4 regions of the Mesorhizobium loti R88b genome follow, and region 2 is predicted to be linked to each of the others. Evidence: predicted binding sites of a transcription regulator. Region 2 holds the regulator's gene; each other region holds the start of a gene.
The links. Region 2 encodes HrcA, which represses chaperone genes, less so after heat shock. Its sites were predicted from a motif close to GTTAGCACTCNCNNNNNGNGAGTGCTAAC; they were not measured.
Positions count from the first base shown of each region.

Region 1: EB235_RS14550 (co-chaperone GroES) is a predicted target of HrcA. The motif match lies at 1,271-1,299, and genes of this name have one in related genera.
Region 3: groES (co-chaperone GroES) is a predicted target of HrcA. The motif match lies at 2,326-2,354, and genes of this name have one in related genera.
Region 4: groES (co-chaperone GroES) is a predicted target of HrcA. The motif match lies at 1,423-1,451, and genes of this name have one in related genera.

Region 1 is NZ_CP033367.1:3,000,228-3,007,788, forward strand. Features, by position in the region: gene EB235_RS34750 (hypothetical protein) at 1-66, shown strand, start outside; gene EB235_RS14530 (hypothetical protein) at 78-269, shown strand; gene EB235_RS14535 (DUF6500 family protein) at 335-559, shown strand; gene EB235_RS14540 (DUF1488 domain-containing protein) at 560-826, opposite strand; gene EB235_RS14545 (hypothetical protein) at 823-1,104, opposite strand; gene EB235_RS14550 (co-chaperone GroES) at 1,352-1,705, shown strand; gene groL (chaperonin GroEL) at 1,812-3,446, shown strand; gene EB235_RS14560 (hypothetical protein) at 3,590-3,748, shown strand; gene EB235_RS14565 (DNA-3-methyladenine glycosylase I) at 3,767-4,336, opposite strand; gene EB235_RS14570 (hypothetical protein) at 4,349-4,648, opposite strand; gene EB235_RS14575 (SDR family oxidoreductase) at 4,668-5,402, opposite strand; gene EB235_RS14580 (AraC family transcriptional regulator) at 5,593-6,474, shown strand; gene EB235_RS14585 (AraC family transcriptional regulator) at 6,567-7,451, shown strand.
Region 2 is NZ_CP033367.1:937,267-944,827, reverse strand. Features, by position in the region: gene EB235_RS04470 (MarR family winged helix-turn-helix transcriptional regulator) at 1-342, opposite strand, end outside; gene EB235_RS04465 (alpha/beta fold hydrolase) at 503-1,276, shown strand; gene cysK (cysteine synthase A) at 1,310-2,290, opposite strand; gene EB235_RS04455 (LysE family translocator) at 2,462-3,079, opposite strand; gene EB235_RS04450 (PQQ-dependent sugar dehydrogenase) at 3,200-4,549, opposite strand; gene EB235_RS04445 (hypothetical protein) at 4,653-4,850, opposite strand; gene hrcA (heat-inducible transcriptional repressor HrcA) at 4,875-5,957, opposite strand; gene rph (ribonuclease PH) at 6,114-6,830, shown strand; gene EB235_RS04430 (VOC family protein) at 6,846-7,256, shown strand; gene rdgB (RdgB/HAM1 family non-canonical purine NTP pyrophosphatase) at 7,256-7,561, shown strand, end outside.
Region 3 is NZ_CP033367.1:5,211,462-5,219,022, forward strand. Features, by position in the region: gene EB235_RS25535 (TetR/AcrR family transcriptional regulator) at 1-397, shown strand, start outside; gene EB235_RS25540 (hypothetical protein) at 428-1,279, opposite strand; gene EB235_RS25545 (class I SAM-dependent methyltransferase) at 1,366-2,163, shown strand; gene groES (co-chaperone GroES) at 2,416-2,712, shown strand; gene groL (chaperonin GroEL) at 2,775-4,430, shown strand; gene EB235_RS25560 (TadE/TadG family type IV pilus assembly protein) at 4,705-6,777, shown strand; gene EB235_RS25565 (TadE/TadG family type IV pilus assembly protein) at 6,774-7,379, shown strand; gene EB235_RS25570 (TadE/TadG family type IV pilus assembly protein) at 7,376-7,561, shown strand, end outside.
Region 4 is NZ_CP033367.1:6,998,284-7,005,844, reverse strand. Features, by position in the region: gene groL (chaperonin GroEL) at 1-982, opposite strand, end outside; gene groES (co-chaperone GroES) at 1,045-1,341, opposite strand; gene panD (aspartate 1-decarboxylase) at 2,795-3,247, opposite strand; gene EB235_RS33750 (beta-ketoacyl-ACP synthase III) at 3,306-4,289, opposite strand; gene EB235_RS33745 (adenosylmethionine--8-amino-7-oxononanoate transaminase) at 4,286-5,551, opposite strand; gene bioD (dethiobiotin synthase) at 5,551-6,186, opposite strand; gene EB235_RS33735 (8-amino-7-oxononanoate synthase) at 6,183-7,322, opposite strand; gene bioB (biotin synthase BioB) at 7,319-7,561, opposite strand, start outside.

The sequences.
Region 1 (7,561 bases), 2.1 Mb from region 2:
AAATTGTCGGTGATCGCGTGGACGATGCTGGTCCTGGGTGCGGTGTTTTTCATGATGCATGGTTGAGGTAAGTCAGCATGGCCAATCGCTACACACTGCGCATGGAGCTTCCCCAGAGCTGGACCATAGTCGATGTCTTCACCGGCCAGCCAGCGGTGGTCCGGCAAAAAGTCATGGTCGGCATGAGCCCGCGTGAGGCCGAGGATATGGTCGTGCAGATGAATGCGCGCGACGTCAGGCGCCGGGAGAGGGCGGAGCGCAAGGATTGAACGCTGCGGCTGTCAGCTCAAAGGGCGGGCCCGAGACCCCGCCGAATCAAAACCGGAGAATTCCCGTGAGAGCGAGCCTGAGGCGAAAGATACTGGACGTCTGCGACCGCAAGATCTCCGAGAAGGGCCCCACCGTCGGCGTGTCGTTCTACGCGTTTTTCGCCAACAGAAACGACGACCCCGAACTGCTGATGGAAGCAGCGGAATGGTGGATCAGAACCCACCGCCTCGATCATTTCGAAAAGGCCGCGAAGATACGCACGATGATCGAGGGCATGGAACTCGGCTGATCAGCCGAAGTCGGCTGCCGTCAGCACATACATACTCTTGCGGGTGCGGTCATAGGCCCTGGACGCCACGTCGCGGATGGCACCGCTCTGCGTGTCGAATGTGGCGAGGTAGCCTGCCTCATTGGCGGCGGTCGCGGGCTGCATCCTGGTCATCGCATCGGCGGCAACCGAGAAGGAAATCTGGAACATGCCGTCATGGCCGACGAACCGGATGCGCTTGCCGGCTTCGTCATAGCTGCGGCTGCGGTTGGGGAAGGTCAGGCTCATGTCTTGGCCCCCGTCTTTGCCTCTGTCGTCTTGGCCTCTGTCGCGGCAGCCTTCTTGGTCACCCGCTTCTTCTTCGGCGTCGGGTTCAGGGCTTCAGCGATACGGTCGGCTTCTTCCTTGGCCAGCCGCAAACCCCTGAGCTTTGCCGTCTTGATCTCCCGGGCCTTCGCTTCGGACATGTATTCGGCGGTTGCCTTGTTTTTCTCCGCTGTCTTTTTCTGCTTGTCGACAAAGCGGGCTTCAGCTTTTTCCATGATCGTCTGATTGCCTTCGGCCATCGAACAAATCTCCCTTGGGTTTGAAATCGTGAAAGTGAACTTGTCCGATAAATAGGCACTCGACCGGCAAAATTCAATTTTTTGAATTATTTAGTCCCTTGGCGATATCACGAAACGCCAAGCCGAAATAATACTTTTATATATTTAAACGGCGCACCGAATAATTTTTGGCACTCCTATCTATCGAGTGCCAATGCGCCTATATGAGAGGCGCGGCCGCCTAAGCCGGTCCCAGAAAGAAGTTCTCATGAAGTTTCGGCCACTCCACGACCGCGTCGTCATCCGGCGCGCCGAAGGCGACACCAAATCCAAGGGCGGCATCATCATTCCCGACAATGCCAAGGAAAAGCCGCAGGAAGGCGAAGTCATCGCTGTCGGCCCTGGCGCACGCGACGAAAACGGCGCGCTTGTTCCGCTCGACGTCAAGGCAGGCGACTTCATCCTGTTCGGCAAATGGTCGGGCACCGAGGTCAAGATCGACGGCGAGGACCTTCTGATCATGAAGGAAGCCGACATTATGGGCGTCGTCGACAAGAGCGAGACGGCCGCCACCGAGAAAACCGGTGCCGCCAAGACCGTAGCTGCCAAGAAGGCCGCCTGACCGGCGCATCGCGTGTCCTTCGGGACGCCGCAAGACTTAAGCGACGACAGCGCTGCGCGTTCCGCGCGGCGACTGATCCACTCCAAATACGAACTGGATAAAAATCATGTCTGCCAAGGAAATCAAATTCGCCACCGATGCGCGTGACCGCATGCTGCGCGGCGTCGAGATCCTCACCAATGCGGTGAAGGTCACGCTCGGCCCCAAGGGCCGCAACGTCATCATCGACAAGGCCCATGGCGCGCCGCGCATCACCAAGGACGGCGTCACTGTCGCCAAGGAAATCGAGCTCGCCGACAAGTTCGAGAACATGGGCGCGCAGATGGTGCGCGAAGTGGCCTCGAAGACCAACGACCTCGCCGGTGACGGCACCACCACGGCAACCGTGCTGGCCGCCTCGATCCTGCGCGAAGGCGCCAAGCTGGTCGCCGCCGGCATGAACCCGATGGATTTGAAGCGCGGCATCGACCAGGCGGTCGCTGCCGTCGTCGTCGAGATCAAGGCGAAGGCCAAGAAGGTCAAGTCGTCGGCCGAGATCGCCCAGGTCGGCACCATCGCCGCCAATGGCGACGCCACCGTCGGCGAGATGATCGCCAAGGCGATGGACAAGGTCGGCAATGACGGCGTCATCACCGTCGAGGAAGCCAAGACCGCCGAAACCGAACTCGACGTCGTCGAAGGCATGCAGTTCGACCGCGGCTATCTCTCACCCTATTTCGTCACCAACGCCGACAAGATGCGCGTCGAGCTGGAAGAGCCCTACATCCTCATCCACGAGAAGAAGCTCGGCAATCTGCAGGCGATGCTGCCGATCCTCGAAGCGGTGGTGCAGGGCGGCCGGCCGCTGCTGATCATTTCGGAAGACGTCGAAGGTGAGGCTCTTGCCACGCTGGTCGTCAACAAGCTGCGCGGCGGCCTCAAGGTCGCGGCCGTCAAGGCGCCAGGCTTCGGCGATCGCCGCAAGGCGATGCTGGAAGACATCGCGGTGCTGACATCGGGCCAGATGATCTCCGAGGACCTCGGCATCAAGCTTGAAAACGTCACCATCGAGATGCTCGGCCGCGCCAAGCGCGTGCTGATCGAGAAGGACACCACCACGATCATCGACGGCGCCGGCACCAAGGCGACCATCCAGGCGCGCGTCGCCCAGATCAAGGGCCAGATCGAGGAGACCACCTCCGACTACGACAAGGAAAAGCTGCAGGAACGTCTTGCCAAGCTGTCGGGCGGCGTTGCCGTCATCCGCGTCGGCGGCGTCACCGAGTCGGAAGTGAAGGAAAAGAAGGACCGTATCGACGACGCGCTGAACGCAACGCGCGCGGCGGTTGAAGAAGGCATCGTGCCCGGCGGCGGCGTCGCCCTGCTGCGTGCCCGCTCCGTGCTCGCAGGCCTGACCGGCGCCAATGCCGATGTCACCGCCGGCATCTCCATCGTGCTGCGCGCGCTGGAAGCCCCGATCCGCCAGATCGCCGAGAATTCCGGCGTCGAAGGCTCGATCGTCGTCGGCAAGCTCACCGACAGCAAGGACCACAATCAGGGTTTTGACGCCCAGAACGAGGTCTATGTCGACATGATCAAGGCCGGCATCGTCGACCCGGCGAAAGTGGTGCGCACCGCACTGCAGGACGCCGGCTCGATCGCGGCCCTACTGATCACCGCCGAGGCGATGATTACCGACATCCCGGCCAAGGATGCGGCACCGGCAGGTGGCGGTGGCGGCGGCGGCATGGGTGGTTATTAAGTTCAGCCAGCTTGGGGGTGGCTTCATCGAAGCCGCCTTCCAGCCCTGACCTGAACCAGCCACGCCGGCTGCACTGAAGTTCGATACTACCCGCCGGGGGAGTCTCTCCCGGCGCGCAGGCCTCTAGCCCAGGAGACGGATCCATGATCACGTTCGTGCGGAAGCCAGAGACGGTCGTTACGACCGAAAAGACCGAGGAAAGCCGCTTCGACCGCATCCGCAGGATTGCCGCCGACAAGCACAAGAAATCCGATTCCGATACGGCTGCGCCGCCGAAGAGCGAGCCCAAACGTCCGATGTAAGACGCGGCAGCACCGCGATCAGAGCGCGACTTGCGATCGTCTGAAACAGCCGGCGGCGTGGTCGTTGACGATGCCGACGGCCTGCATCCAGGCATAGACGATGGTCGGGCCGACGAATTTGAAGCCGCGCCGTTTCATCTCCTTGGAAATACGTTCCGACAGCGGTGACGTGGCGATGAAGCCGTGGCCGTCGCTTTTGAGCACCTTGCCATCGGTGAAGGACCAGCAGAAGTCGGCGAAGCTCTCGCCACGCTCCGCCATCTCGCAGAAAATCTGCGCGCCGCGGATCGTCGCTTCGATCTTGGCGCGGGCGCGGACGATGCCGGGATCGCCCATCAGCCGCTCGATGTCGGCCGCGCCGAACCGCGCCACCTTCCGCGGATCGAAACCGGCGAAGGCGGCGCGGAAGGCCTCGCGCTTCCTGAGCACGATGATCCAGGCGAGACCTGCCTGGAACCCTTCCAGCATCAGCATTTCCCACAGCATGCGGGGATCATGCTGGGGAACGCCCCATTCCTCGTCGTGATAGGCGCGCATCAGCGGGTCGCTCTGCGCCCAGCCACAGCGGTGATGTGCGTGAACGACCATGGTGATCCTCCGTCACCCGATAGTGTGGCGAACCGGCGCCACGGTCCAGTCCACACTGCGCTGATCGATCATGGCATGCACCGGCGAATGGCCCATCTCGGTCATGATGCCGGCGGCAGCGTTGCGGCCGGCATCGGCTGAAGCCCAGAGCAGCACGTCGACAATGGTGCCGTCGTCGCGCTCGGCGATGCGGCGGGATCGAAAACCCGGCTGGCGTTTCAGCCAGGCATCGATATCGGCATTGGCGGTGATGAACTCGGCGCAGGACTGGCCGTTCAGCCTGAAGGTCGTCACTTCGATCGCTTCGGTCATGTCATCTCTCCGTTGGTGCTCAGCCCTGCGCCGTCGGGCGCACGACCAACTCGTTGACGTTGACGCCATCCGACTGGCCAATGGCAAAGCCGATTGCCTCGGCAATCGCGCTGGGCGGGATGGAGGATTGATCCAGCATGGCGCGGGCGCCGGCCTCGACTTGCGGGTTGGCGATGCCGTCGAACAATTCGGTGCGGGTGAGGCCCGGGCTGACCACGGTCACGCGAAGGTCCCGGCTTTCCTGCCGCAGCCCTTCCGACAGCGCCCTGACAGCGAATTTGGTGGCGCTGTAGACGGCTGCGGTCGGATCGACGCGGTGGCCGGAGACGGAGGCGACATTGATGATGTGGCCGGATTTCTGTTCGCCCATGATCGGCAGCACGGCGGCGATGCCGTTGAGCACGCCGCGCAGATTGACATCGATCATGCGGTTCCAGTCGTCGACGCGCAACTCGGCCATGAACGACAGCGGCATCACGCCGGCATTGTTGACCAGCACATCGATCCGGCCATGGCGTCGACGGGCCGTGGCGACGAAAGTTTTCACACTGTCGAGGTCGGTGACATCGAGTTCGTGGGAAAATGCCTGGCCGCCTTCCTGCTCGATGTCTCGCACGATCGCCGCGATCCGGTCGATCCGCCGGGCGCCGAGCACGATGCTGTGGCCGCTTGCCGCGAGGTGGCGGGCCGTGGCCTCGCCGATGCCGCTCGAGGCGCCGGTGATCAGCACCACTTTGCTGGGTGAACTCGTCATGAGAGGCTCCGCTTGTTGATTGGGAGCACGCTCCCGATGGCGGCGTTATGCGGCGAAGTGCCGGTCCGGCGTTATCGCGATCCTGCAAGATTCATGCACGATCCTGCAAAGCTCGACCGTCGCCGCTGGCCAGTTTCGCAGGATCCGATATGATTGAGGCCATGACAGCTTTGAAGATTTCAGGTGCCTTTTGACACTCGCGGGCGATCCCTATGGCGAGATGGCGTCGATCATCACCCGCTTCACAGGTGAGGACGAAGAGTGCGCGACGGCGATCGACACATTGTTCTTCAGCCGGCGTTCCTCGACCGGCAAAAGCGTTTACACCGCGCAATGGCCTTGCTTGGCGCTGGTGGTGCAGGGCGCCAAAAGCCTGGCAATCGGGGAGGAACTCCATACCTATGGTGTTGGCGACTATCTGGTGGTCTCGCTCGATTTGCCGGTCGTCTCGCGGGTGACGGAGGCTAGCTCCGAGGCGCCGAACCTCGGGCTCGGCCTGCGGATCGAGCCGGAGCGGCTGAAGGACCTGTTCGGCCGCATCAACATGGCGCCGGCCCCGCACGACATGCGAGCGGTGGCCGTCAACAAGGCGCACCCGGATTTGCTCGATGCTGTCGTGCGGCTGCTGCGCCTGCTTGACCGGCCGCGGGATATTCCGGCGATGGCGCCGCTGATCGAGCAGGAAATTCTTTATCGCGTCGCCACCGGTCCGTTTGGTCCGGCCCTGTTGCAGATCGCAATGCTCGAGACCCCGACAAACCGGGTTGCCCAGGCTGTCGCCTGGCTGCGGCGGAATTTCACGCGGCCGCTGCGCATCGAGGAATTGGCGCAGCATGTCGGCATGAGCCCGTCCTCGCTGCATCACCACTTCAAGGCGGTTACGGCGATGACGCCGATGCAGTACCAGAAGCAGCTGCGCCTGCACGAAGCGCGGCGCCTGATGCTGAGCGACCGGCTGGATGTCGGCTCGGCCGGCTACAGCGTCGGCTACCAGAGCCCATCGCAGTTCAGCCGCGAATACAGCCGGCTTTACGGCCGGCCACCGCTGCGCGATGTCACGGCAAGCCGGTAGAGGGCTTTGGTCGATCCCACGTCAGACCGCAAGATCGGTCGAGCGTGTCATCTCCGGGAGCGTCTATCTGGTGTTGTCATGGAGGCGAGACGTTGAAGACGGCACTTGAGAACTATCATGCCCGGATGCAACGGGTGCTGGACCACATAGACCAGCACCTGGATGGCGATCTGGATCTGGAAGCATTGAGCGGCGTCGCGGCGTTCTCGAAATATCATTTCCACCGGCAGTTCACATCAACCTTCGGGGTGTCCGTGCATCGCTATGTCCAGCTCGCCCGCATGAGGCGGGCTTCATACAGGCTTGCTGGAAGCGACGCCGAAAGCGTCACCGACATAGCGATGGACGCCGGTTACGACGCACCGGATGCCTTTGCCCGCGCCTTCCGGCAACGGTTTGGGCAATCGCCTTCGTCGTTCCGGAAATCTCCCGACTGGGGGGCGTGGCTAATGGCCTTCGGGCCCTTCGACAAAGCAAGGAACACGCTCATGCAGATAATCTTCGAACCAGGCGACGTGATGATCCGCGATGTGCCGCCAACGCCGGTGGCTGTCATGGAGCATCGCGGCGACCGGTCGACGCTCCAGGACACCATCCAGCGGTTCATCGCCTGGCGTAAGGCCCACGGCCTGTCGCCCCAGACAAGCCCGACCTTCAACATCTTCCGTTCCGAAAGGGAGCCGGCTATCGCGGCCGACTACAGCATGGACATTTGCGTCGGCACCGACCAGCCCATCGACCCGAATGACGGGCAGATGAAGGCCGGCGTCATTCCCGGCGGACGCTGCGCGGTGCTGCGCTATCCCGGCAATACCAACAATCTCGAGCCCGCGGCACTCTACCTTTATCGTGAATGGCTGCCGGCCAGCGGCGAGGAAGTGCGCGACTTCCCGGTCTATTGCCAACGACACCTGTCCCTCGTCGCGGAAGGGCCTCTGCACGAAGTGGTCGTTGAGCTCTTTCTGCCTCTGAAATAGCGCCGACAATAGCGGCTTGTCGCTAAGTACGGCAATCCTGATCTTGCGGCTTTCGCCGGGGATGGAATTCACGCTAGTGTCATCCCGTGGTCGTTTGGTGCAGAGCTTGC
Region 2 (7,561 bases):
GCGGGCCAGCGGGTCCTCCGAAGGATCGTCCAGGCCGTGCTCCAGCAATTTGTTGAGCAACCGCATCAGGCTCTCCCGCTCCTCTTGGCTAAGGGGGGAGAATGACCTGGCGACAATATCGAGAACGCGTTTACGCCCACGCTGCAGCATCGCCTCGCCTTCGGCTGTAAGGCGATGTGCGTTGGCGCGGCCCGGGCCGATCTGGCGCTCGATCCAGCCCTGGCGGAGCAACCGGATCGCCAGCGTGCCGAAAGCCTGATCGGAATTGAATGTCAGCACTGCCAGCGCGTGCATCGTGGCGCCGGGGTTGCGGTCGATCTCGCGCAGCGCATTCCACTGCACAAGGCTGATCCCCAGCTCGGATAGCGCCGTGTCTGCCGCCCGATGGTGACGGTGCTGGAGTTTCTTGACCGAAAGACCGAGTGCTTCAGGGGAGCTTGACATATCAACAAGTTTATATAAATATGTTGAGACAGTCAACCCACCAACGGGAGATTTCACGATGTCGAAACAGCAATTGAGCCTGTTGGCCGAAACCGTTCCCGTAACCATCTCCGATCAGGGGCAAGGTCGGCCGTTCCTGCTCCTGCACGGCGGCGCCGGGGCAGGTTCGATGTCGGGTCTCGCGCAGGCGCTTTCCAAAAACGGCCGTGCGATCGTGCCGACGCATCCGGGTTTCGATGGCGAGCCGCGCCCGCAGGGCTTTGCCAGCATCAACGATCTGGCGCTTGCCTACCTCGCTTTGATCGAGTGGTTGGACCTGACGGATGTGGTGCTGGTCGGCAACTCGGCCGGCGGCTGGATCGCCGCCGAAATGGCGCTTCGCCAGTCGCCCCGCATCGCCGGGCTGGTCCTTCTCAATGCGGTTGGGATCGATCCGGACCCGGCGGGGCGGCCGATCACCGACCCGACGACGCTGCCGCCGGCGGAACGCTCGGCGCTGGCCTTCCACAATCCGCAGCTCTACGCGCTTGCCCCATCGGGCCCGGACGCCGTCGCCGCCATGGCGGAAAACCAGAAGACCTTGCGGCTCTATTCCGGCGAGGATTTCATGGTTGAGCCAACGCTCAGGTCGCGGCTGGCACGAATGCCCGTGCCGACCATCGTCGCATGGGGCGAAAGCGACCGCATCGTGGATATCGACTATGGCCGGCGCTATGCCGGCAGCATCGCCGGTGCCAATTTCGAGCGGATCGCCGAAGCCGGCCATTTCCCACATATAGAGAAGCTCGACGAGGTGGTGCGCCTAGTCGGCAACTTCGCCGGCAGATTGTAAGGCGGTCCGGGATTCACCCGCGCCCGCCTGGCGTCAGGCCCCCAGTCCTTCGAACAGGATCGTCGACAGATAGCGTTCGGCGAAGGACGGGATGATCACCACCAGGGTCTTGCCCTTGTTCTCCGGCCGCGAGCCGACGACGATCGCCGCCTGCAGGGCAGCGCCCGATGAGATGCCGACCGGCACGCCTTCAAGGCGGGCGACGAGACGCGCATTGGCGACCGAATCCTCATTCGAGACCTTGACGATCTCGTCATAGATCGTTGTGTCGAGGATTTTTGGCGCGAAGCCGGCGCCGATGCCCTGGATCTTGTGCGGGCCGGGCTGGCCACCCGACAGCACCGGCGAGGCTTCCGGCTCGACCGCGACGATCTGTACCGAGGGCTTGCGCTTCTTCAGCACCTGGCCGACGCCGGTGATGGTGCCGCCGGTGCCGATGCCGGCGACGAAGATGTCGACCTCGCCCTGAGTGTCATTCCAGATCTCCTCGGCCGTCGTCGTGCGATGGATTTCCGGATTGGCGGGGTTTTCGAATTGCTGCGGGATGATGGCGTTGGGGATCGTCGCGGCCAGTTCGTCGGCCTTGGCGATGGCGCCCTTCATGCCTTTCGGGCCTTCGGTCAGCACCAGTTCGGCGCCGAGCAGCGCCAGCATTTTTCTGCGCTCGACCGACATCGTCTCCGGCATGGTCAGGATCAGCTTGTAGCCCTTGGCGGCGGCGGCGAAGGCAAGCGCGATGCCGGTATTGCCCGAGGTCGGTTCGACCAGCGTCGTCTTGCCGGGTGAAATCTTGCCGGCTGCCTCCAGCGCTTCGATCATCGCCACGCCGATGCGGTCCTTGACCGAGGCGATCGGATTGAAGAATTCTAGCTTGGCAATGAGATTGGCAACGATGCCCTTCTCCTTGGCGAATTTGTCGAGCCGCACCAGCGGTGTATCGCCGATCGTATCGGTGATGGAATCGTAGATGCGGCCGCGGCCGGGGACGCGGGCGGAGGTGACAGGCTTGTTCATTGGTTTCGCTCCCAGGATTTCAGGCAAGTGGCGGCAAGATAGGGCCTTCGATCGCGCAAGATAGACCGACGACGGAAAATATCCGAGTGGGGCCTGTGTCTAAAACGTCATCGCCCCGGAAAAGGGTTTTCCGGGAAGGTCGATATCTGGAATATTTTGGCCGAAAGGACCCTATTGGCGGGCGGCGATCGCTGCCGCGGCGCCGACCATGAAGCCGGCGGCGGTGCGGTTCAGCACCTTCAGCGCGCGCGGCGACTTCAGGAACCAGCGCGCCTTGGCGGCCAGTGCCAGGTAAGGCACCAGCACGATGAACAGGACGACCACGGTCAGCGCGACGACAATACCGTAATCGGCCAGCGTGATCGTCTTGAGGTCGACGATGGTCGGCGTGATGGCGAGGTAGAAGATCATCGTCTTCGGATTGCCGAGCGTCACGGTGAGGCCTGCCGCGAAACTCGAAACGAATCCAGCCTTGCCCTTCCGGGCTTCAATGGTTTCAGGCGTGATGCCGGCGGTCCAGAAGCGCCAGCCGAGGAAGGCGAGATAGGCGACCCCTGCCCATTTGATGGCCAGGAACACCATGCCGAAGGTCTGCGCGACAAAGGCGAGGCCGAGCACCACTGCGGTCAGGTAGGTAAGGTCGCCCAGCATCAGGCCGAACGACATGGCCAGAGACGAGCGGAAGCCGGAGCCGAGCGCCCGCGCGACAAGTGCTGTTACGCCGGGACCGGGAATGGCGGCGGCGATGCCAAGCGCGGCACTGTAGGCGAGGAAGCCGGTGAGGGTCATGGATGCGGCCTTGCACGTTCGGGACGCGATGCTGTTGTGACTGCGCCTTGTCGCACGAAGTCAGGCGGCGGTGAATTCCCTTCAGCCGGATTCTATTGCACCAGGGCGAGGGTCAAGCGCTCAGGAGTGGCTGTTGCCATGGGTGATGCGCCAGATGGTGCCGTTGCCGTCCTCGGTCACGATCAGCGCACCGTCGTTTGCGACCGCCACGCCGACCGGCCTTCCCCACACCTCGCCGTTGGAGACGACGAAGCCGGTCATGAAATCCTCGTATTCGCCGGTCGGCTTGCCGTCCTTGAACAGCAAACGCACCACCTTGTAGCCGGTCCGATTGCCGCGATTCCAGGAGCCGTGCAGGGCAACGAAGGCATCGCCCTGATACTCCTGGGGAAAATCCTTGCCGGTATAGAAGGCGATGTTGAGCGGCGCCGAATGCGCCTGCATCAGCACATCGGGAATGGTGGCCTTGCCGGCCAGATCGGGGCGCTCGCCCTTGTGGCGTGGATCCTCGTGGTTGCCGATGTAGTACCAGGGCCAACCGTAGAAGGCGCCTTCCCTGATCGACGTGGCGTATTCGGACGGCACATTGTCGCCCAGCGCGTCGCGCTCGTTGACGACGCACCACAGCGCGCCGGTCGCCGGCTGGATGGTCATGCCCGAACAGTTGCGCAGGCCGGTGGCGACGATGCGGCCGTTCTTGCCATCCGGATCGAAGGCCAGCACGTCGGCGCGGCCGTCCTCGGAGCCCCATGTCGCACCCAGCGGCTTCGACTTGAGCCACGCGTCGAGGCCGCCATCCGGCGCCTTGCCCATATCCTCGGCGACGTTCGAGCCGGAGCCGACCGACAGATAGAGCGTCTTGCCGTCCCGTGAGAAAACGATATCGCGGGTCCAGTGATGGTTCGATGGAATGTTGTCGACGATGGTTTCCGGTTCGCCTGATGCCTTCAGGTCGCCCTTGCGGTAGGCGAAGCGCACGATGCTGTCGCTGTTGGCGACATAGACCCATTGCGGGTCGTCGCCCGGCGGATAGAAGGCGATGCCATAGGGTTGGTTGAGATTGCCGGCAAAGACGCCGTTCTCGACGGGTTTCGCACTGCCCTCGGCAAGACGATAGACGCGGATCTGGTTGGCCTCGCTGTCGGCGACGAACAGGTCGCCATTGGGTGCCACGCGCACGACGCGCGGATTGTCGATGCCGGACGCGATCAGCTCGGCGGAAAAGCCGGGCGGCAATTGCGGCTTCGCGCCTGTCGGCATGTCGGCAAGACCGGCGCTGTTCGAAGCGGATTTGGTGACATAGGGCTTCGGTAGGTCTTCCGGCTTGATCAGCCGGCGCACGCCGGGCTTGTCGGCGCGCCAGTCGCCGAAGGCGGCCGGACCCTTCAGCACCGGTTGATCGGCCGCGAAGGCAGAGCTGGCGATCAAGATGCTGATGGGGATGGCCGTGACCGAGGCAATTCGGATCATGGAATTCCTCCAAGCGTGTCCAGCAACGAAATATGGCTGTGGCCAGAGCAACGACCGGCATCGCCGGTTGTTCCGCGCTACACGTCTGACTAGTAGTTGCCGCTCAGGCCTCCGTGGCGTCGAGGTCGCTGTCGAGGCGGCTTTCCAGTTCGACGAGATCGGCCGGCAGTGGCAGGCCCATGGCGCGCATTTCGCGCAGTTTCTCGCGCCGTTGCTCCTGCACCTCGCGCACGTCTTCCGGCTGGTTGACCATCTCTTCCAGCAGCAGGCTGATCCGGGCCTTGATTTCTTCGAGCGCCATCGTCGTCTCCTCGGTTAGATCAGCTCAACGAAGCATGCGCGATATCAGTTGCGCCGTATAATCGACCATCGGCACGATGCGCGCGTAATTCAGCCGGGTCGGGCCAATGACGCCGAGCGCGCCGACGACGCGGGCATCCTTGTCGCGATAGGGCGCGACGACCAGCGACGAGCCCGACAGCGAAAACAGCTTGTTTTCCGAACCGATGAAGATGCGCACGCCTGATCCCTCTTCAGCGAGATCAAGCAGCTGGATCAGCCCGTCCTGCGTCTCCATGTCCTCGAACAGATGCCGCAGCAGTTCGATATCCGCCTGGGCGGTGACGTTTTCGAGCAGATTCGCGCGACCGCGCACGATGAGCCGTGCCGGCAGGCCGCTATCGGCGCCCGCCCACACTGCCAGCCCCTTTTCGACCAGATCCTGCGACAGCGTGTCGAGGGCAGCCCTGGTCTCTTCCTTGATGCGGGCGATCTCGATGCGCGCCTCGGCCAGCGTGCGGCCCCTGATATGGGCGTTGAGGAAATTCGAGGCTTCATGCAGTTGCGAGACGGTGATGCCGGCGGGCAACTCGACGACGCGGTTCTCGACGTCGCCATTCTGCGACACCAGCACGGCAAGCGCCTTGGTCGGCTCGAGTTGGATGAACTCGATATGCTTCAGCGCCACTTCGTTCTTGGCGGCCAGCACCAGGCCGGCGCCGCGCGACATGCCCGACAGCATCTGGCTGGCCTCGGTCAGCATGTGCTCCAGCGTCGCGCCCGAGCCGGAGGCCCGCACCTGCGCCTCGATGGTGCGGCGCTCTTCGTCGGAGAGGTCGCCTAGCTCCATGAAGGCGTCGACGAAGAAACGCAGGCCGGCCTGCGTCGGCAGCCGGCCGGCCGAGATATGGGGAGCGTAGATCAGCCCGAGATGTTCGAGATCGCTCATCACGTTGCGAATGGTGGCCGGCGACAGCGAGGACGGCAGGATGCGCGACAGGCTGCGCGAGCCCACGGGTTCACCATCCCTGAGATAGGAATCGACGATGCGCCGGAAGATGTCACGGGAACGCATGTCGAGGGATTGAAGCGCCGGCGACTGCGAACTGGGATCGACTGCCTTGGTCATACGGCCAAAAAACCTCCGCCCTAAGGATATAGACTTCGGTGCGGTGGGCGCAACCCGGTGTCTGTGTCAGATCGCCCGGCCATTTTCCTTTGCGCCATGGGCTTGGTGGAGCTACAAGCCGGCCACGATTCAAAAAAATGACGGGAAAGAGCCTGAATGCGCCCCTCCAAACGCCAATTCGACGAAATGCGCGCCATCTCCTTCGAGCGCGGCGTCTCCAAGCATGCCGAAGGCTCGTGCCTGGTGAAGTTCGGCGACACGCATGTGCTTTGCACCGCCAGTCTCGAGGAGAAAGTACCGGGCTGGATGCGCAATTCCGGCAAGGGCTGGGTCACGGCTGAATATGGCATGCTGCCGCGCTCGACCGGCGAACGCATGCGCCGCGAGGCCTCCGCCGGCAAGCAGGGCGGCCGCACGCTGGAAATCCAGCGCCTCATCGGCCGCTCGCTCCGCGCCGTGGTCGATTTGCAGGCGCTGGGCGAACAGCAGATCACCGTCGACTGCGACGTCATCCAGGCCGATGGCGGCACCCGCACCGCCTCGATCACCGGCGGCTGGGTCGCGCTCTATGATTGCCTGCGCTGGATGGAAGCCCGCCAGATGGCCAGCGTCGCCAAGGTGCTGAAAGACCATGTCGCGGCGATTTCCTGCGGCATTCATGACGGCCAGCCGGTCATCGACCTCGACTATCTCGAGGATTCCTCGGCCGGCACCGACGCCAATTTCGTCATGACCGGCAAGGGCGGCGTCGTCGAGATCCAGGGCACCGCCGAGGGCGAGCCTTTTTCGGAAGGGCAGTTCGGGGAGTTGATGAGTCTGGCCAAGAAAGGCATCCAACGGCTGGTGAGTTTGCAGCAGATGGCGGTGGCTTAGGCCATTGGTTTTCTGGTGAAACCCTCCGCCATCCTGGAATCAGCCCTGTACGTCACCGATCTGACGGCGGCGGAAGAATTTTACGTCGACATTCTCGGCCTCACCCTCCTCGGCAAGGTCGACGGCCGCCATCTCTTCTTTCGCTGTGGCCCCGGCGTTCTGCTCATCTTCAACGCCGAGGCGACCAAAATACCTCCTGCGCCGGACGCCCGGCTGCCGGTGCCGCCGCATGGCACGGTCGGTGAGGGTCATCTCTGCTTTTCGGCAACCGCCGACGAGATCGCCGGCTGGAAAGCGCATCTGGGGGCAAAAAGAATCGCCATCGAAAGCGAATTCGAATGGCCGCAAGGCGGCCGTTCGATCTATATACGCGACCCCTCGGGCAATTCGATCGAGTTCGCCGAGCCAAGGATCTGGGGCCTTTGATGCATTCTCTTGATGGCAAGAAGATCGTCGTCGCCAGCCACAATGCCGGCAAGCTGCGCGAATTCGCCGATTTGATGGGACCGTTCGGCTTCGAGGCGAAGTCGGCCAAGGACTATGGCCTGCCCGAGCCGGACGAAACCGGCACCACCTTCGAGGAGAATGCCTACATCAAGGCGCTGGCCGCCGCAAAGGCGACCGGCCTGCCGGCGCTGTCGGATGATTCGGGCCTCTGCGTCGACGCGCTCGACGGCGCGCCCGGCGTCTACACCGCCAACTGGGCCGAAACCCCGGATGGCAGCAGAGAT
Region 3 (7,561 bases), 2.9 Mb from region 2:
TTCGGAGGTCAGCCGCGCGCGATTGACTGCGATCATCGCCGACGTCCGCGAAGCCAGGGACGTCATCGCCGCTGCCGACCGGCTGCTCGACGACTACCACAACCGCGTCGCCGGCGATCCAGCCATCCAGGATCTGCAGAACGCCATCCAGGCCGACAAGGCGCTCAAGAACCTCGACATCGCTGAAACCCGGCATCAGGCCCGGATGTTCTGCGACCATGTCATCCCTTTGCTCGATCCGCAAAAGCAGGAGCAGTTCGAACGCATGGTTCTGCTGATCTTCCAGCTCGCCGGCGGCGTCGTGCGTCTGGCGCTTGCGGAGGGTGAGGCCGAAAGCCGCCGGACCATCGAGGATTACCGGTCGATCATCCACACTCAGTTGAGGCTTTTTCTTTAGACCGGCATAATGACGATGATCCGTTGTGGCCTATCTCGCCTGGCGGATGAGGCTTTCGAAGCCGTCGGCCAGATCGGCAGCGCCGGCCGCGAACATTTTCATCAGTTTTTGGGGACGGCCGGGGGTCTTGTTGGCATCGAGTAGGATCGCCCTGCCCTCATGCATGACGAAATCGAATTTCCCGTAGTCAAAGCCGAGTTCACGCCGCCGCTCGCGTATTTCCTCTGGAACCGGAACGGTCTCACGGCGGATCGTTTCCGACGCCTTGACCAGCCTGTTTGGCGAGACGTAGCGGGTGCAGCGTTCACGCTCTCCGCAAAACACCCAGAAACGTGCTGCGAAACCGTCGGGTTCTCTTTCCGGAATGAATTTATCCACGACAAGGTCATCGTTTTCAAAGACGCCGTCCGGAACTTCGCCGACCGATCCATAGACCTCATAGGGCTGCAGGGTTGGCAGATGTGGAAAAGGCTGCGGTTTTCCCGCGCGCTTCGATCGCCGGTTGAGGAGTCTCTCCGGAAAGCCCTGATAGTTCAGGTTGCTCTTGACGATGACCGGGCCTTGCCAGGCATCGCCTTGTGATATCTGCGCCCCGCTGATGTGTCGTTTGGAGATATCGGCTGCCCCGATATTGAGGCAGAACGGAAAACGCCTGGCATAGTCAACATGGTCCGCAGGCGTTATTGTCGCATCGACATGCAGAACCGCGATATCACCATCGCATATCTTTGACGGGCCTGGCTGGATCCGAACCGAATGACCACGCCTTTTCAGGTCCTCCAAAACATCGAAAAGCAGATAGGGGCTGCCCCTGCGCAACATCAGGTTTCGCCTGCCCAGGAACCGGTCATGCTCATGCGTTATGATAACGATGCGCGCCACTTATAACCCCTTGGCTTCAATGCCCGCTTCTATTAAGCCGCTCTAATTAGTCGATGCCAGACCTTATTGGGCTCCAGCGGGTTTGAATGACAAATCATTGGGATAATTATCACCAGCGTTGGCAGTTGCTGGACGCCCCGCTGCGGCCGACCGCGGAAACAGTTGGCATATTCGATCGCGAACTTGACCTCGGAAATGCCGACGTTCTTCTGCTCGGCGTGACCCCTGAACTGGCAGTCCTGGGCAGATCGATGCTGGCGATCGACCAGTCAGCAACCATGATTTCCGGCGTATGGGCCGGCGACAACGCCTCGCGAAAGGCGATGGCGGGAAATTGGCTCAGCCTCCCCTTGGAGCAGGCAAGTTTCGACGCGGTCATCGGCGATGGATGCCTCTCGGCGGTCGATACCAAAGCTGCACGCCACACGCTGTTCGGGGAAATCGCAAGAGTGCTCAAGCCCTGCAGGCGCGCGGCGATCCGCGTTTTTGCACGGCCAGAAACAGCGGATGATTTGCAGAGCATCGAAGCTCTGGTTTTGGCCGGTGGAGTCGAGAATTTCCACGCGCTCAAATGGCGCATCGCAATGGCCTGCACGAGCGACGACGGCGATTTCACAGTCAAGGTGCGAACGATCCGCGACACCTTCGATAGCATGTTCCCCGATCGCGAAGCTCTTGCCGCACGAACAGGATGGAGCATGACATCGATCAACACAGTCGATGTCTATGCCGGCTCGGACATAAGCTACAGCTTCGCGACGCTGGCCACGCTGATCGACGAGGCAAGCAACCGGTTCGGCGAGGTATGCGTCGTGCCGAGCGGCTCTTACCCGCTGGCGGAACGCTGCCCGCTGCTGGTGCTTGGGTCGCCGAGGCGGCTGTAAGCCTTGTATACCCCCTGTTGTCGGATGACAGCCGGCTCTGCAGTTGATGCGTTGGCGGTCGGGATTTTGCGCAATCGCAGGCCAGCACGAGAAAAATTTCCTGCGATAGCCCATTCCCACGCGCCTTGACTCTCGAAAGCCCCGCGCCTATTTCAGCGCGACGTTAGCACTCGCCTTTGGTGAGTGCTAACTCATATCCGGCGCCGCCGGATGGAGGAACTGTTTCTCACCGTTCTCATCGAGGAAGAAAAAATGGCAAAGTCGAAATTCCGCCCGCTTCATGACCGCGTGGTCGTTCGCCGGGTCGAATCCGAATCCAAGACCGCCGGCGGGATCATCATCCCGGATACGGCAAAGGAAAAGCCGCAGGAAGGCGAGATCATCGCTGTCGGCTCCGGCGCTCGTGACGAAGCTGGCAAGCTGGTCCCGCTGGACGTCAAGGCTGGCGACCGCATCCTGTTCGGCAAGTGGTCGGGCACCGAAGTCAAGCTCAATGGCGAAGACCTTCTGATCATGAAGGAATCCGACATCATGGGCATCATCGGCTGATTATCGGCCTCACCGTCAACTGAATTCCGGGCTTACCCCAAGCCCTTGCCAGGAGCTAAAAAATGGCTGCCAAAGACGTAAAATTCTCCCGTGATGCCCGCGAGCGCATGCTGCGCGGCGTCAACATCCTCGCCGACGCGGTGAAGGTGACCCTCGGCCCCAAGGGCCGCAACGTCGTCATCGACAAGTCGTTCGGCGCCCCGCGCATCACCAAGGACGGCGTCACCGTCGCCAAGGAAATCGAGCTTGAAGACAAGTTCGAAAACATGGGCGCGCAGATGGTCCGCGAAGTTGCTTCGAAGACCAACGACATCGCCGGCGACGGCACCACGACCGCGACCGTTCTGGCGCAGTCGATCGTCCAGGAAGGCCACAAGGCGGTTGCCGCCGGCATGAACCCGATGGACCTGAAGCGCGGCATCGATCTGGCCGTCACCGAAGTCGTCGCGGCTCTCGGCAAGGCTGCCAAGAAGATCAAGACCTCCGAGGAAGTTGCTCAGGTCGGCACCATTTCGGCCAATGGCGACGAGTCGGTCGGCAAGATGATCGCGGAAGCGATGCAGAAGGTCGGCAACGAGGGCGTCATCACCGTTGAGGAAGCCAAGACCGCCGAGACCGAACTCGAAGTCGTCGAAGGCATGCAGTTCGACCGCGGCTACCTCTCGCCCTACTTCGTCACCAACGCCGACAAGATGGTTGCCGAGCTCGAGGACGTCTACATCCTCCTGCACGAGAAGAAGCTTTCCAACCTCCAGGCCATGCTGCCGGTTCTCGAAGCCGTCGTGCAGACCTCCAAGCCGCTGCTGATCATCTCGGAAGACGTCGAAGGCGAGGCCCTGGCCACGCTGGTTGTCAACAAGCTGCGCGGTGGCCTGAAGATCGCCGCCGTCAAGGCTCCAGGCTTCGGTGATCGCCGCAAGGCCATGCTGGAAGACATCGCCATCCTCACCGGTGGCCAGGTCATCTCGGAAGACCTCGGCATCAAGCTCGAGAATGTCGGCCTCAACATGCTCGGCCGCGCCAAGAAGGTGTCGATCTCCAAGGAGAACACCACCATCGTCGACGGCGCCGGCAAGAAGGCCGAGATCCAGGGCCGCGTTGCCCAGATCAAGCAGCAGATCGAAGAAACCACGTCGGACTACGACAAGGAGAAGCTGCAGGAACGTCTCGCCAAGCTGGCGGGTGGCGTTGCGGTGATCCGCGTCGGCGGTGCGACGGAAGTCGAAGTCAAGGAAAAGAAGGACCGCGTTGACGACGCTCTGAACGCGACCCGTGCGGCCGTGGAAGAAGGCATTGTCGCTGGCGGTGGCGTCGCTCTCCTGCGCGCTTCGGCCAACATCAAGGCCACCGGCGCCAATGCCGACCAGGCTGCTGGCATCAACATCGTGCGTCGTGCTCTGCAGGCTCCGGCCCGCCAGATCGCCTCGAACGCCGGTGCGGAAGCTTCGATCGTTGCCGGCAAGATCCTTGAGAACAAGGGCGCGACCTTCGGCTACAACGCCCAGACCGGCGAGTATGGCGACATGATCGCCATGGGCATCGTCGATCCGGTCAAGGTTGTCCGCACGGCTCTCCAGGACGCGGCCTCGGTCGCCGGCCTGCTCGTCACCACCGAAGCCATGATTGCCGAAGCTCCGAAGAAGGACTCGGCTGGCGGCGGCATGCCTGGCGGCATGGGCGGCGGCGGCATGGGCGGCATGGGCGGCATGGATTTCTAATCCAGCCAACCCGGCTAAGCTTACGGAAAGGGCGGCAGCGATGCCGCCCTTTTTCATTGCCGCCTGCAACGATAGCGACCAGCGGGAGCTGCACCAATTGACCGTGCAGCTGCCTCATTCTTGTGCAATTTCCCAGCAAAATCAGCAACTTCGACTACGCCTTGGCGACGCCGCGCAAATTTGTCGGACAATATTTTTTAACATATTTGCGATTACTATAAGGGTGAGAGCACGGCCAGGTTGATCCTGCGTGTGGCGTGTCGGGTAATCAGCGATGCAATTTTTCCGGCGATTTTTGCGGAACCGCGACGGCAACGTGCTGATCATCTCGGCACTGATAATGCCGGTGTTGATCGGCATGGCCGCCCTGGTGACCGAATATGGCGCAGCGCTCGTCGAGCGGGCCGACAATCAGCGTGTAGCCGACCTGTCAGCCTATGCAGGCGCGCTTGCCTACAATGCCAACAAGTCCACCGACCAGATGACAGCCACCGCCGTCAGCGTCGCGGTGCTCAACGGCGTTCCCGCCACCAATGTCCAGGTCAGCCTGGTTGCCTCGCCGAGAACGGCAGGCGTCAACGCCGTTTCGGTGTCGATCAACACGTACAGGACGCTGTTCCTGGCACGTGTCCTGAACGATCGCCAGCAATTGCAGATCTACGCCAATTCGGTGGCCGAAGTTGGCGCGCAGCCGCAGACGCCGGGATGCATGCTGGCGCTTGACGGCACGCAGACAGGCGTGACGCTGAGCGGCGGCACCTCGATCTCGGCGCCGAAATGCACCGTCTCGTCCAACAACACGGTGACTGTGCCTTGCGGCACCAGCATTTCGGCGATCGGCGTCAATTACAATTCCGCAGCCGCTCCAAGCCAACCTTGCAGCGGCATTACGGGCCCAGGCGGGGCGGCAGCGGTCATCACCAAGAAGTCGACCCCCGATCCGCTGGCCGGCAATGCAGCTGTCACGGCGGCCGTGGCGCGGTTTTCAACCGTGGCTGCGCTGTCGGCGACCACCGCTCCATCGGCTCCGACCAACACGACCGGCACCAGCATTGATTTCGCATGGGACCAAACCGCGACAACGAATGCGGCCGTAGCCGCTGGCTGCACGGCGTCCTGGTCGCAGCCGACATGGACGTTCAGTTGCGGTAGCAAGACGACCGTCAATTTGGGGAACGTCACTATCGGTGGCGGCATCAACCTGAATTTCGCGCTGAATGGCGCGGTAACGACCACCTACAATTTCGCCGGTGATTTCACCACCAGCGCCACGACCAGTTTCGGGCCAGGCACCTACAATTTCGCCAAGACCCTCACCACAGCGGGAACCACCACTTTCGGTGCCGGCACCTATAATTTCGGCAAGCAGGTGACCACGGGCGGAACCACCACCTTCGGCGCCGGCGCTTTCAACTTCGCCAAGGGTTTGACCACCGGAGGCGGCGCCACCACGACGTTTGGGGCGGGCACCTTCAAGATCGGCCGCAGCGACACCGCCTGCAACGGTTCGGGACAGGTCAGCATCTGCAACACCTCCGTCTTGACCTTTGGCGGGCCGAGCATTTTCGAGCTCCCCGGTGGCTACACCAACACTGGTGGCTCAACACTGACCTTCGGCTCGGGCACGACCAATTCCTACAAGATCGGCCCCGGCAGCAATGGCGACGCCATCACGCTCGGCGGCGGCTCGCAGACGATCATGGCCGATGCAACAGGCGCCAGCAGCGTCTTTCAGGTCGTCGGCAATGTGAACGGCGGCGGTGGCGGCAGCTGCTTTGTGGTGCCGGTCGCGGCGCAGCATGACATCGCCGGCAATTTCATCGGCTCGGGCGCCATCCTGCTTGGAGCCGGCGTCTACACCGTGGACGGCTATTTCGCGCTTGGCGGCAATGGCGGCGGCAGCGCCAATTGCAACGGCAGCACGATCAGTGTCAGCGGCGCCAATGTGACGCTGGTGCTGTCCGGCAAGGCCAAATCCAGTTCGGGAAGCTGCAACGGTTACGTCTTCTGCGTCGCCGCCGGCTACAGCAACATCGTGCTCAGCGCACCACAAACGGGAGCAACGGCGAAGCTTGCGGTGATCGGCCCGACGGCGACCACGAACACCGGCGGCGCGACCTTCGCCGAAGGCGGCTCCAACGCCCAGATATCAGGCGCGTTCTACTTTCCCTACGGTCCCATCATCATGAATGGCGGCTCCAGCGTGCTGGGATCGAAGACCGACACGACCAAGTGCCTGCAGATGATCGGCTCGCGCATCACATTGTCGGGCGGCACCGCCGCCGCTTCGGAATGCATCGCCGCCTCAGGGAGCAGCACCAGCAGCAAGGTGAGCCTCGTGCAATGAGAAAGCTGTTCAGTCTCGGCCGTGCCCTGCCTGGCAACGGGCGTTCGTCATTCTCGGACTTCCTGCGGCGCCAGAAAGCCGGCGTGTCGGCGGTCGAGTTCGCTTTGGTCAGCCCCGTGCTGCTCGTCATCCTGGCCGGAACTGTCGACATCGGCGGCTCGCTGAAGGCCAAGTTCGAACTGAGTTCGGCGGTCTCGGCCGGCTCGAACTATGCGTTGCTCAATGGCGACAAGGTCAATTCCTCCGGCGGCAGCGCGCTGGCCGGCAACATCGCGACGATTGTTACGAGCGGCCTGAGCAGCAATGGCGGCAACATTCAGGTGCTCGTCAACAACGGTCCCACATTTGCGTATAACGCCACCACATCCACGGCCACCCAAACCGGCACCGCTGCCAATGCCGACCTGTGCTACTGCCCGGGCAATTCGGGGGCCGTGGCCTGGAGTTCGCCGGTGGCGTGCGGCAGCATCTGCAGCGCCGGCGGGCTGGCGGGAAAATTCGTGACGATCTCAGCCAGCAAGCCCTATACGCCGCTCTTCGGCGGCTTCGGCATCGTCAGCAATGGCAACATCACCGTCCAGTCGGTGGTGCAGCCGCAATGAGCCGTTGTCGATCCTTCTTGCGCGACAGGTCCGGCGCCCATGCCGTCGAGTTCGCGCTGCTCTCTGTGCCGTTGCTGATGGTGCTGATGGGCACGTTCGAGTTTGGCCGCATGTATTGGGCCCAGCACGTGCTGAATGAGGTCGCCGCGGCAGGGGCGCGTTGCGTCGGCGTGCTGCAGAGC
Region 4 (7,561 bases), 1.1 Mb from region 2:
CCTTGGAGATCGACACCTTCTTGGCGCGGCCGAGCATGTTGAGGCCGACGTTCTCGAGCTTGATGCCGAGGTCTTCGGAGATGACCTGGCCACCGGTGAGGATGGCGATGTCTTCCAGCATGGCCTTGCGGCGATCACCGAAGCCCGGCGCCTTGACGGCGGCGATCTTCAGGCCGCCACGCAGCTTGTTGACGACCAGCGTGGCCAGAGCCTCGCCTTCGACGTCTTCCGAGATGATGAGCAGCGGCTTCGAGGTCTGCACGACGGCTTCGAGAACCGGCAGCATGGTCTGCAGGTTGGAGAGCTTCTTCTCGTGCAGCAGGATGTAGACGTCCTCGAGATCGGCAACCATCTTGTCGGCGTTGGTGACGAAGTAGGGCGAGAGATAGCCGCGGTCGAACTGCATGCCTTCGACGACTTCGAGTTCCGTCTCGGCAGTCTTGGCTTCCTCGACCGTGATGACGCCTTCATTGCCGACCTTCTGCATCGCTTCCGCGATCATCTTGCCGACCGACTCGTCGCCATTGCCGGCGATCGTGCCGACCTGGGCAACCTCTTCCGAGGTCTTGATCTTCTTGGCGTTCTTGATCAGCGTCGCGACGACGTCGGTCACGGCAAGATCGATGCCGCGCTTCAGGTCCATCGGGTTCATGCCGGCGGCAACCGCCTTGTGGCCTTCCTGGACGATCGACTGCGCCAGAACGGTCGCGGTCGTGGTGCCGTCGCCGGCGATGTCGTTGGTCTTTGAAGCGACTTCGCGGACCATCTGTGCGCCCATGTTTTCGAACTTGTCTTCAAGCTCGATTTCCTTGGCGACGGTGACGCCGTCCTTGGTGATGCGCGGGGCGCCGAACGACTTGTCGATGACGACGTTGCGGCCCTTGGGGCCGAGCGTGACCTTCACCGCGTCGGCGAGGATGTTGACACCGCGCAGCATGCGCTCGCGGGCATCACGGGAGAATTTTACGTCTTTGGCAGCCATTTTTAACTCCTGGCAAGGGCTTGGATTGAGCCCGGGAATTCAGTTGACGGAAAGGCCTGATATCAGCCGATGATGCCCATGATGTCGGATTCCTTCATGATCAGAAGGTCTTCGCCATTGAGCTTGACTTCGGTGCCCGACCACTTGCCGAACAGGATGCGGTCGCCGGCCTTGACGTCCAGCGGGACGAGCTTGCCGGCTTCGTCACGAGCGCCGGAGCCGACAGCAATGATCTCGCCTTCCTGCGGCTTTTCCTTTGCCGTATCCGGGATGATGATCCCGCCGGCGGTCTTGGATTCGGATTCGACCCGGCGAACGACCACGCGGTCATGAAGCGGGCGGAACTTCGACTTTGCCATTTTTTCTTCCTCGATGAGAACGGTGAGAAAAGCGTCCGGCGACGCCGGATAACTTACAAAGCTCGGCTATGCCGGCCTGCGGTTAGCACTCACCAAGGGCGAGCGCTAACAATGCGACGAGATAAGCCCCAGGCGGGGGCTAGTCAAGACAAGAGGGTGGGCGATCACGATTTTCCGGACGATGCAGCCCTGAAAGAGTCGAGCCAATCGATGGTGTTCGGAGGCTCGACCCACAGGATGAATCCACCCTGCGGATCGGTAACCATTGTGCCTTCCGCGATCTGCCAGCGCGCTTCGTCGCACCGTAGAGAGCGAGGTGAGGGGCTGAGCATTTGGTAGCGCCGAGACGTGCCGAGCTTTTGCGTGGAGTGGCCATGCGGGATGTCTCCTTTAGCATCATCTCCCGCACCAGAGGCTTGCCCGTTCATGGGACTGTATTTCTATCCACAGGGTGGATGCATCTCATCGAAACAAACGATTTTATCAATCTTCCGGAATCTCGCGTTTGACGTCAGCACCTCACACGCCCTGATCGCCCGCTCCCCTCACCAGAGCGGCAGATTTTTTGCAGAGGTACTCGGACTGAATACGCGTTCCCATTCACGTTAGTTGTGGATAACAAGGCTGAATTAACATGCAGAATCTGCGCATCTAAATCGATTTGAGCACTCACGGACGTTGCGGACCAGAATCGCCGTCACCCTGAAATCGACAAGGCATCGGCTATCCCAAAATCGGGGCTTGACGTTACGTAAGGTCCTATGTTTTCCGATGTGCGGGAACGACTTCCAGTCTCAGCCCAAGGGCAACGAAAATGAGGGCAGCAATGGTGGCTGGCGAACCTAATGACGTGCGGGTCAAGCGTTGTAGTGGGGGATGGGTTGTTCATATTGTCGAGGACGGCAAACTGACAGTTCTTCGGTTCAAGACACAGTTTCCCGCCGAAAATTACGCCGATGGCCAACGAGCCAGGCTCGGTCTTGCTGCCAAGCCACCGATCGACGAACCTGATATGTAACGCGATCAGGCGTCGGATGGCTGGCGAGCCTTGGCGCCGGCGAGAAACACTTTGCCGAAGGCCCACCTCAATGCTGCTTGCGGCCGTTCGGCTAGCCATATTCGCGATGATGGTTGGCACCGCTGCCGATGCGGAAGACGGTGGCCTGCTTGATCGACACGGCGGCAAAGATCATGAAAAGCCAGGTCGTCAAGGACCCAGCCGCGGCGCTTGAGAAAGCAGAGAGAATTTGCAAGCCGCCACCGCAAGTAACCTGAGACAAGGGTCAGACATGCAAACCGCTGTTCGCGGATCAGCAGCTGCGAGACATTGCGCCATCCCACGAAGGCCCACGGTGCCCAAGGCGCAGTGGGCATCGGCCTTTTTCAGCAACTTCGTCGAGTCTTAGACCAGACGCTCTTCAGTGCCGAGGCTCGCACATCTGCGGAGCGCGGCTCACGCCCCGGAAACCAAGGCTGGAATTGCCAAAGCTTCATTCGCCTCATCAAGGATCGAGAAACTGTAACGGCCGTCTGTGTCAAGATCGACGGAGTAGCTCAGGCGGTCGAGTATGTAGTTATCCTGGTCGAACGTGACGATGCGCGGCTTCAGCGAGGTGATATGCGCTTCGTCCAGGTAGATGGAGTTGCAGACGATAATTGGGTCGTCGGGCTGACAGGTGCGAGCCGCCGCTCCGTTGAGGATGCAGCACCGTGAACCGCGCTCGCCGAGGATGACATAGGTCGAAATCCGCGCACCGGAATTCTTGTTCCATATCTCCACGAATTCCATCGGCAGGATCCCGGCTGCCTCGCAGTGGTCGGGGTCGAGCGTTATCGAACCATGGTAGTTGAGGTTCGCTTCGGTGACGTGGATGCCGTGCAGCTTGCCGGCGACTAGTTTTCGCATTGGTCGTTGTCCCTGTATTCATCGTTCAAGGTCAGTCTTGGCAGTTCGGTTCGCGCGGCTAAATTCCAACGACGATCGCACCGCCGCTAAGACCCGCACCCGCGGCCGCCAGAAGAACCTTCTCCCCTGGCCGGAACGGCGCCGCCCGATGGGCGAGCGACAGCGAGAGCGGGATCGTCGCGGCGGAAGAGTTGCCATACTCGGCGATCGTCTTGACGATCGCTTCATCGGCGATGCCGAGGTTTCGCCCGACCGCATCGAAAATGCGGGCATTGGCCTGGTGCGGCACAAACCGATCGATGTCCTGTGGTCGCACTCCGGCAACGGCAAGCGCGCTTGTAGAGCAATCGGTCATCATCTCAACAGCTTTGGCGAACACTTCGCGTCCGTCGGTCATCGTCATCCGAGTTTGCCCGAGATCCAGATCGTCATGGAATGGGATGCTGCTTCCGCCGGCCGGGATCTGGATCAGCCCGTAGCGCGAGCCGTCCGAATCCACCGAAGCGCCGAGAATACCTAGATCAGGGTCCTCGCACGCACCAATCACCAGGGCGCCGGCGGCATCGGCGAAAAGGACCGAACTTGCGCGCTCGGCCGGATTGATGCGGCGGCTGAGGATGTTGGCGGCAATGACAAGGCTCGCCTTCCCATGCAGACGAGTGAAGCCGTCGGCAAACATCAGCGCATAGATGAAGCCGGCGCAAGCGCCGGTCAGATCGACGGCGCCGGCGCGGCCAAGGCCGAGTTTGTGCGCGACCAGGGGTGCGCTGGGCGGCAGAAGGTGGTCGGGTGTCGAGGTGGCAAGCAACAAAAGACCGATGTCGCTGCGGTCGATGCCGGCGTTCGCCAAAGCCATGTCGCCAGCCTGCGTGGCAAGACCAGACAGCGTGTCTTGGTCCGTTGCCCAGAAGCGCGAACGTATCCCGGTGCGCCGCTCGATCCAGCCGGGTTCTAGCCCGAGACGGTTTTCGATTTCCGGGTTCTCGACCTTGCGCGACGGCGCATGATGACCAAACCCGAGGACGCGCGACGATCGGCTCATGGCTTTGTGCCGAAGCGTTCGCCGGCCTCCTCGATGGCGTCATGGAGCCCGTCCAATTCCTCGCCGGTGATGCAATAGGGCGGCAGAAGATAGAGGACATTGCCGAGCGGGCGCACTAGCAGGCCGCGCTCGAGGAAGAAGGCGCGGAGCTTCGGTCCGATCTCGGCCAGATAGCCGGCTGAGCCGGTGCGCAGATCGAGTGCCGCGATCGTGCCGGTCGCCCGGCAGTCGGTGAAATATGGATTGTCCCGGAAGCGTTGCAGCCCGGCGGCCTGCTTCGCGCTCAAGGTCGCGATCCGTTCGGCCACCGGCTCGTCGCGCCAGATCTCGACATTGGCAAGTGCTGCCGCGCAGGCAATCGGATTGGCGGTGTAGGAACTCGAGTGGAAGAACGTCTTCGTGCGGTCCTCGGAATAATGGGCCTGGAAGATGGCATCGGTGGCAAGTGTGGCGGCCAGCGGGATGGCACCGCCGGTCAAGCCCTTCGAGGTGCACAGGATATCAAGAGATATGGACGCCTGCTCGCAGGCGAACATGGTCCCGGTGCGCCCCCAGCCGGTCATCACCTCGTCGGCGATCAGCAGAGTTCCGGAGGTTTCTGCGATCTTCTTCAATTCGGTGAGAACCGAGGCCGGATACATCAGCATGCCGCCGGCGCCAAGCACGAGCGGCTCGACGATCAGCGCGGCCGCGCGCCGGTCACGGCTGACGGCCTCGAAACGATCCAGCGTTTCCTGCTCGCGCCCGGAGGCCGGGAAGGGGATTGTGTCGACCTCGAACAGCAAGGGCTCGTAGGCGGCGTTGAACACGCCTCGGGCGCCGACGCTCATCGTGCCGATGGTGTCGCCATGATAGCTGTGCTCCATGACGACGATGCGCGAGCGCGGCGCGCCGATGTTGCGGAAATAGCCGAGCGCCATCTTCAGCGCGACTTCGACTGAGGTCGAGCCGCTGTCGGAATAAAACACCCAGTCGAGACCGGTGGGAGCGAGCCCGACAAGCGCCCTGGCCAAGCGTTCGGCTGGCTCGTGGGTGAAGCCCGCGAAGATGATCTGGTCGAGGCTCGACGCGGTCGTCTCGATGGCCCTGATGATGCGGGGATGGCGGTGGCCATGCGTGACGACCCACCAGGACGAAATGGCGTCCAGGATACGTGTGCCGTCAGCCTTGTAGAGATAGGCGCCTTCCGTCCTGACGATTTCAGGGATAGCCGGCTCGAGCGCGTGCTGGGTGAACGGATGCCAGACTTGAGACTGCGACATCACTCGCCTCCTGCGATCGCTGCGAGGTCGAAGCCGGCAACCATCGCTTCCCTCAGCGTCTCACTCGTCAGCGGATCGAGCAGCGGCAGCCTGCCAAGCTGGCGTATGCCGCTGAATTCCACGATTGTCCTTTGCGTATCGGCCACTTCATCGCCGATGAAGGCGATGCCGACGAGCGGGATCGAGCGAGCCCGCAGGGCCTCGATCGACAACAAGGTGTGATTGATGGTGCCGAGCTTGGTACGGGCGCACAGGATGACCGGCACCCGCCACTGAGCGAATATGTCGATGAACTTGGTCCGCCGGTTGAGCGGCACCATCAGTCCCCCGGCACCTTCGATGACGATCGGACCCGGCAAGTCCGGAAGCGAGAGCCTTGCCACGTCTATCGCGACGCCATCGAGTTCGGCCGAACGATGCGGCGACAGCGGCTCCTTCAGGCGATACACTTCCGGCAGCACGCGCCCCGGCGGAAGGCCGGCAAGCCGCGCAACAACCTCGCTGTCGGTCTCGCCGTCGAGGCCCGACTGCACCGGCTTCCAGTAGAAGCCGTTGAGGAAGCCGGCCAATCCCGCCGAAAACACCGTCTTGCCGATTCCGGTATCTGTTCCGGTGATGACGATGCGCTTGGTCATGTCGAGGCCAGCACCTCGACGAGCGCCTCGACCATGGCGGAAATGTCGGCTTCGTCGACGTTGAGCGTCAGCGAAATGCGCAGTCGCGATGTGCCCTCGGGTACGGTCGGCGGACGAATGCCGCGTATGTCGAAACCGCGCGTCTGCAGCGCCGCCGCCACCGCCATGGTGCGCCTGTTGTCGCCGATGACAAAGGGCTGGATCTGCGAGCCGCTGGGCTTCACGCCGCAGCGCTCGGCCAATTGGCGGCCCGCGAAGGCTACGCGCTCCTGAAGCTGGACACGGCGTTGGGGCTCGTCGGATAGCATGGCCAGCGCTTCGCGCACTGCCACCGCCATCAGAGGCGACGGCGCGGTGGCGTAGATGAATGGCCGGCAGCGGTTGACGAGATAGTCGCATAGCGTTCCCGGCCCGGTGACGAGTGCGCCGGACGCGCCGAGCGCCTTGCCGCATGTGTGAAGTGCGACAATGTTGTCGCGGCCCTCGAAAGCGGCGGCCAGCCCGCGGCCGTCCGGTCCCCAGATGCCGGTGGCATGCGCCTCGTCGACGACGAGGAATGCCTCGTGCCGATCGGCAAGCGCGATAAGGCGCGCCATCGGGGCGCGGTCGCCATCCATGCTGTAGAGGCTTTCGACCGCGATCCAGATGCGGGCCATGCCGCCTTCGGCGCGCCAGCGGGTGATCGCATCCTCGACAGCATCGATGTCGTTATGCGCGGCGAGCTTGAACTCGGCGCGGCCAGCGCGGGCCCCCTCATGCATGCTGGCATGAGCAAGCTCGTCGAGGATCAAGAGGTCGCCCTTTTGCGGCAGCGTCGTCAGCAGAGCGAAGTTGGCGATATAGCCGCTGCCGAAGAACAGCGCGCGTTCGGCGCCGAAGAACGCCGCGGCGTCTGCCTCCAGGGCCTCGTGCTCCGGTGAGTTGCCCCTTAACAACCGCGACCCGGTGGCGCCGACCGGCGTGCCTCGCGCAATTGCTGCCGCAACCGCATCGCCAAGTCGTTTGGAGGCAGCTAGACCGAGATAGTCGTTCGAGGAAAAGTCGAGCCCGGCACGTGGCGACAGCGTCCGCAGCCGGTCCTTGCGCGCCAGTCCGCGCAAGGACGCGTCATACCGGGCAAGAAGTGCCTCGTTCATTGCGTCTCGAGGTCCATCGGCTCGATGCCGAGACGCTGGAACAGCAGAGTATCCTTGTCTTCGCCGGGATTGTCCGCCGTCAGCAGTGTGTCGCCGACGAAGATCGAGTTGGCGCCGGCAAAAAAGCACAGCGCCTGCATCTCATCGGTCATGGCGGTGCGGCCGGCGGAGAGTCGGACATGCGATTTCGGCATCATGATGCGCGCCAGCGCGATGACGCGCACGAATTCGATCGGCTC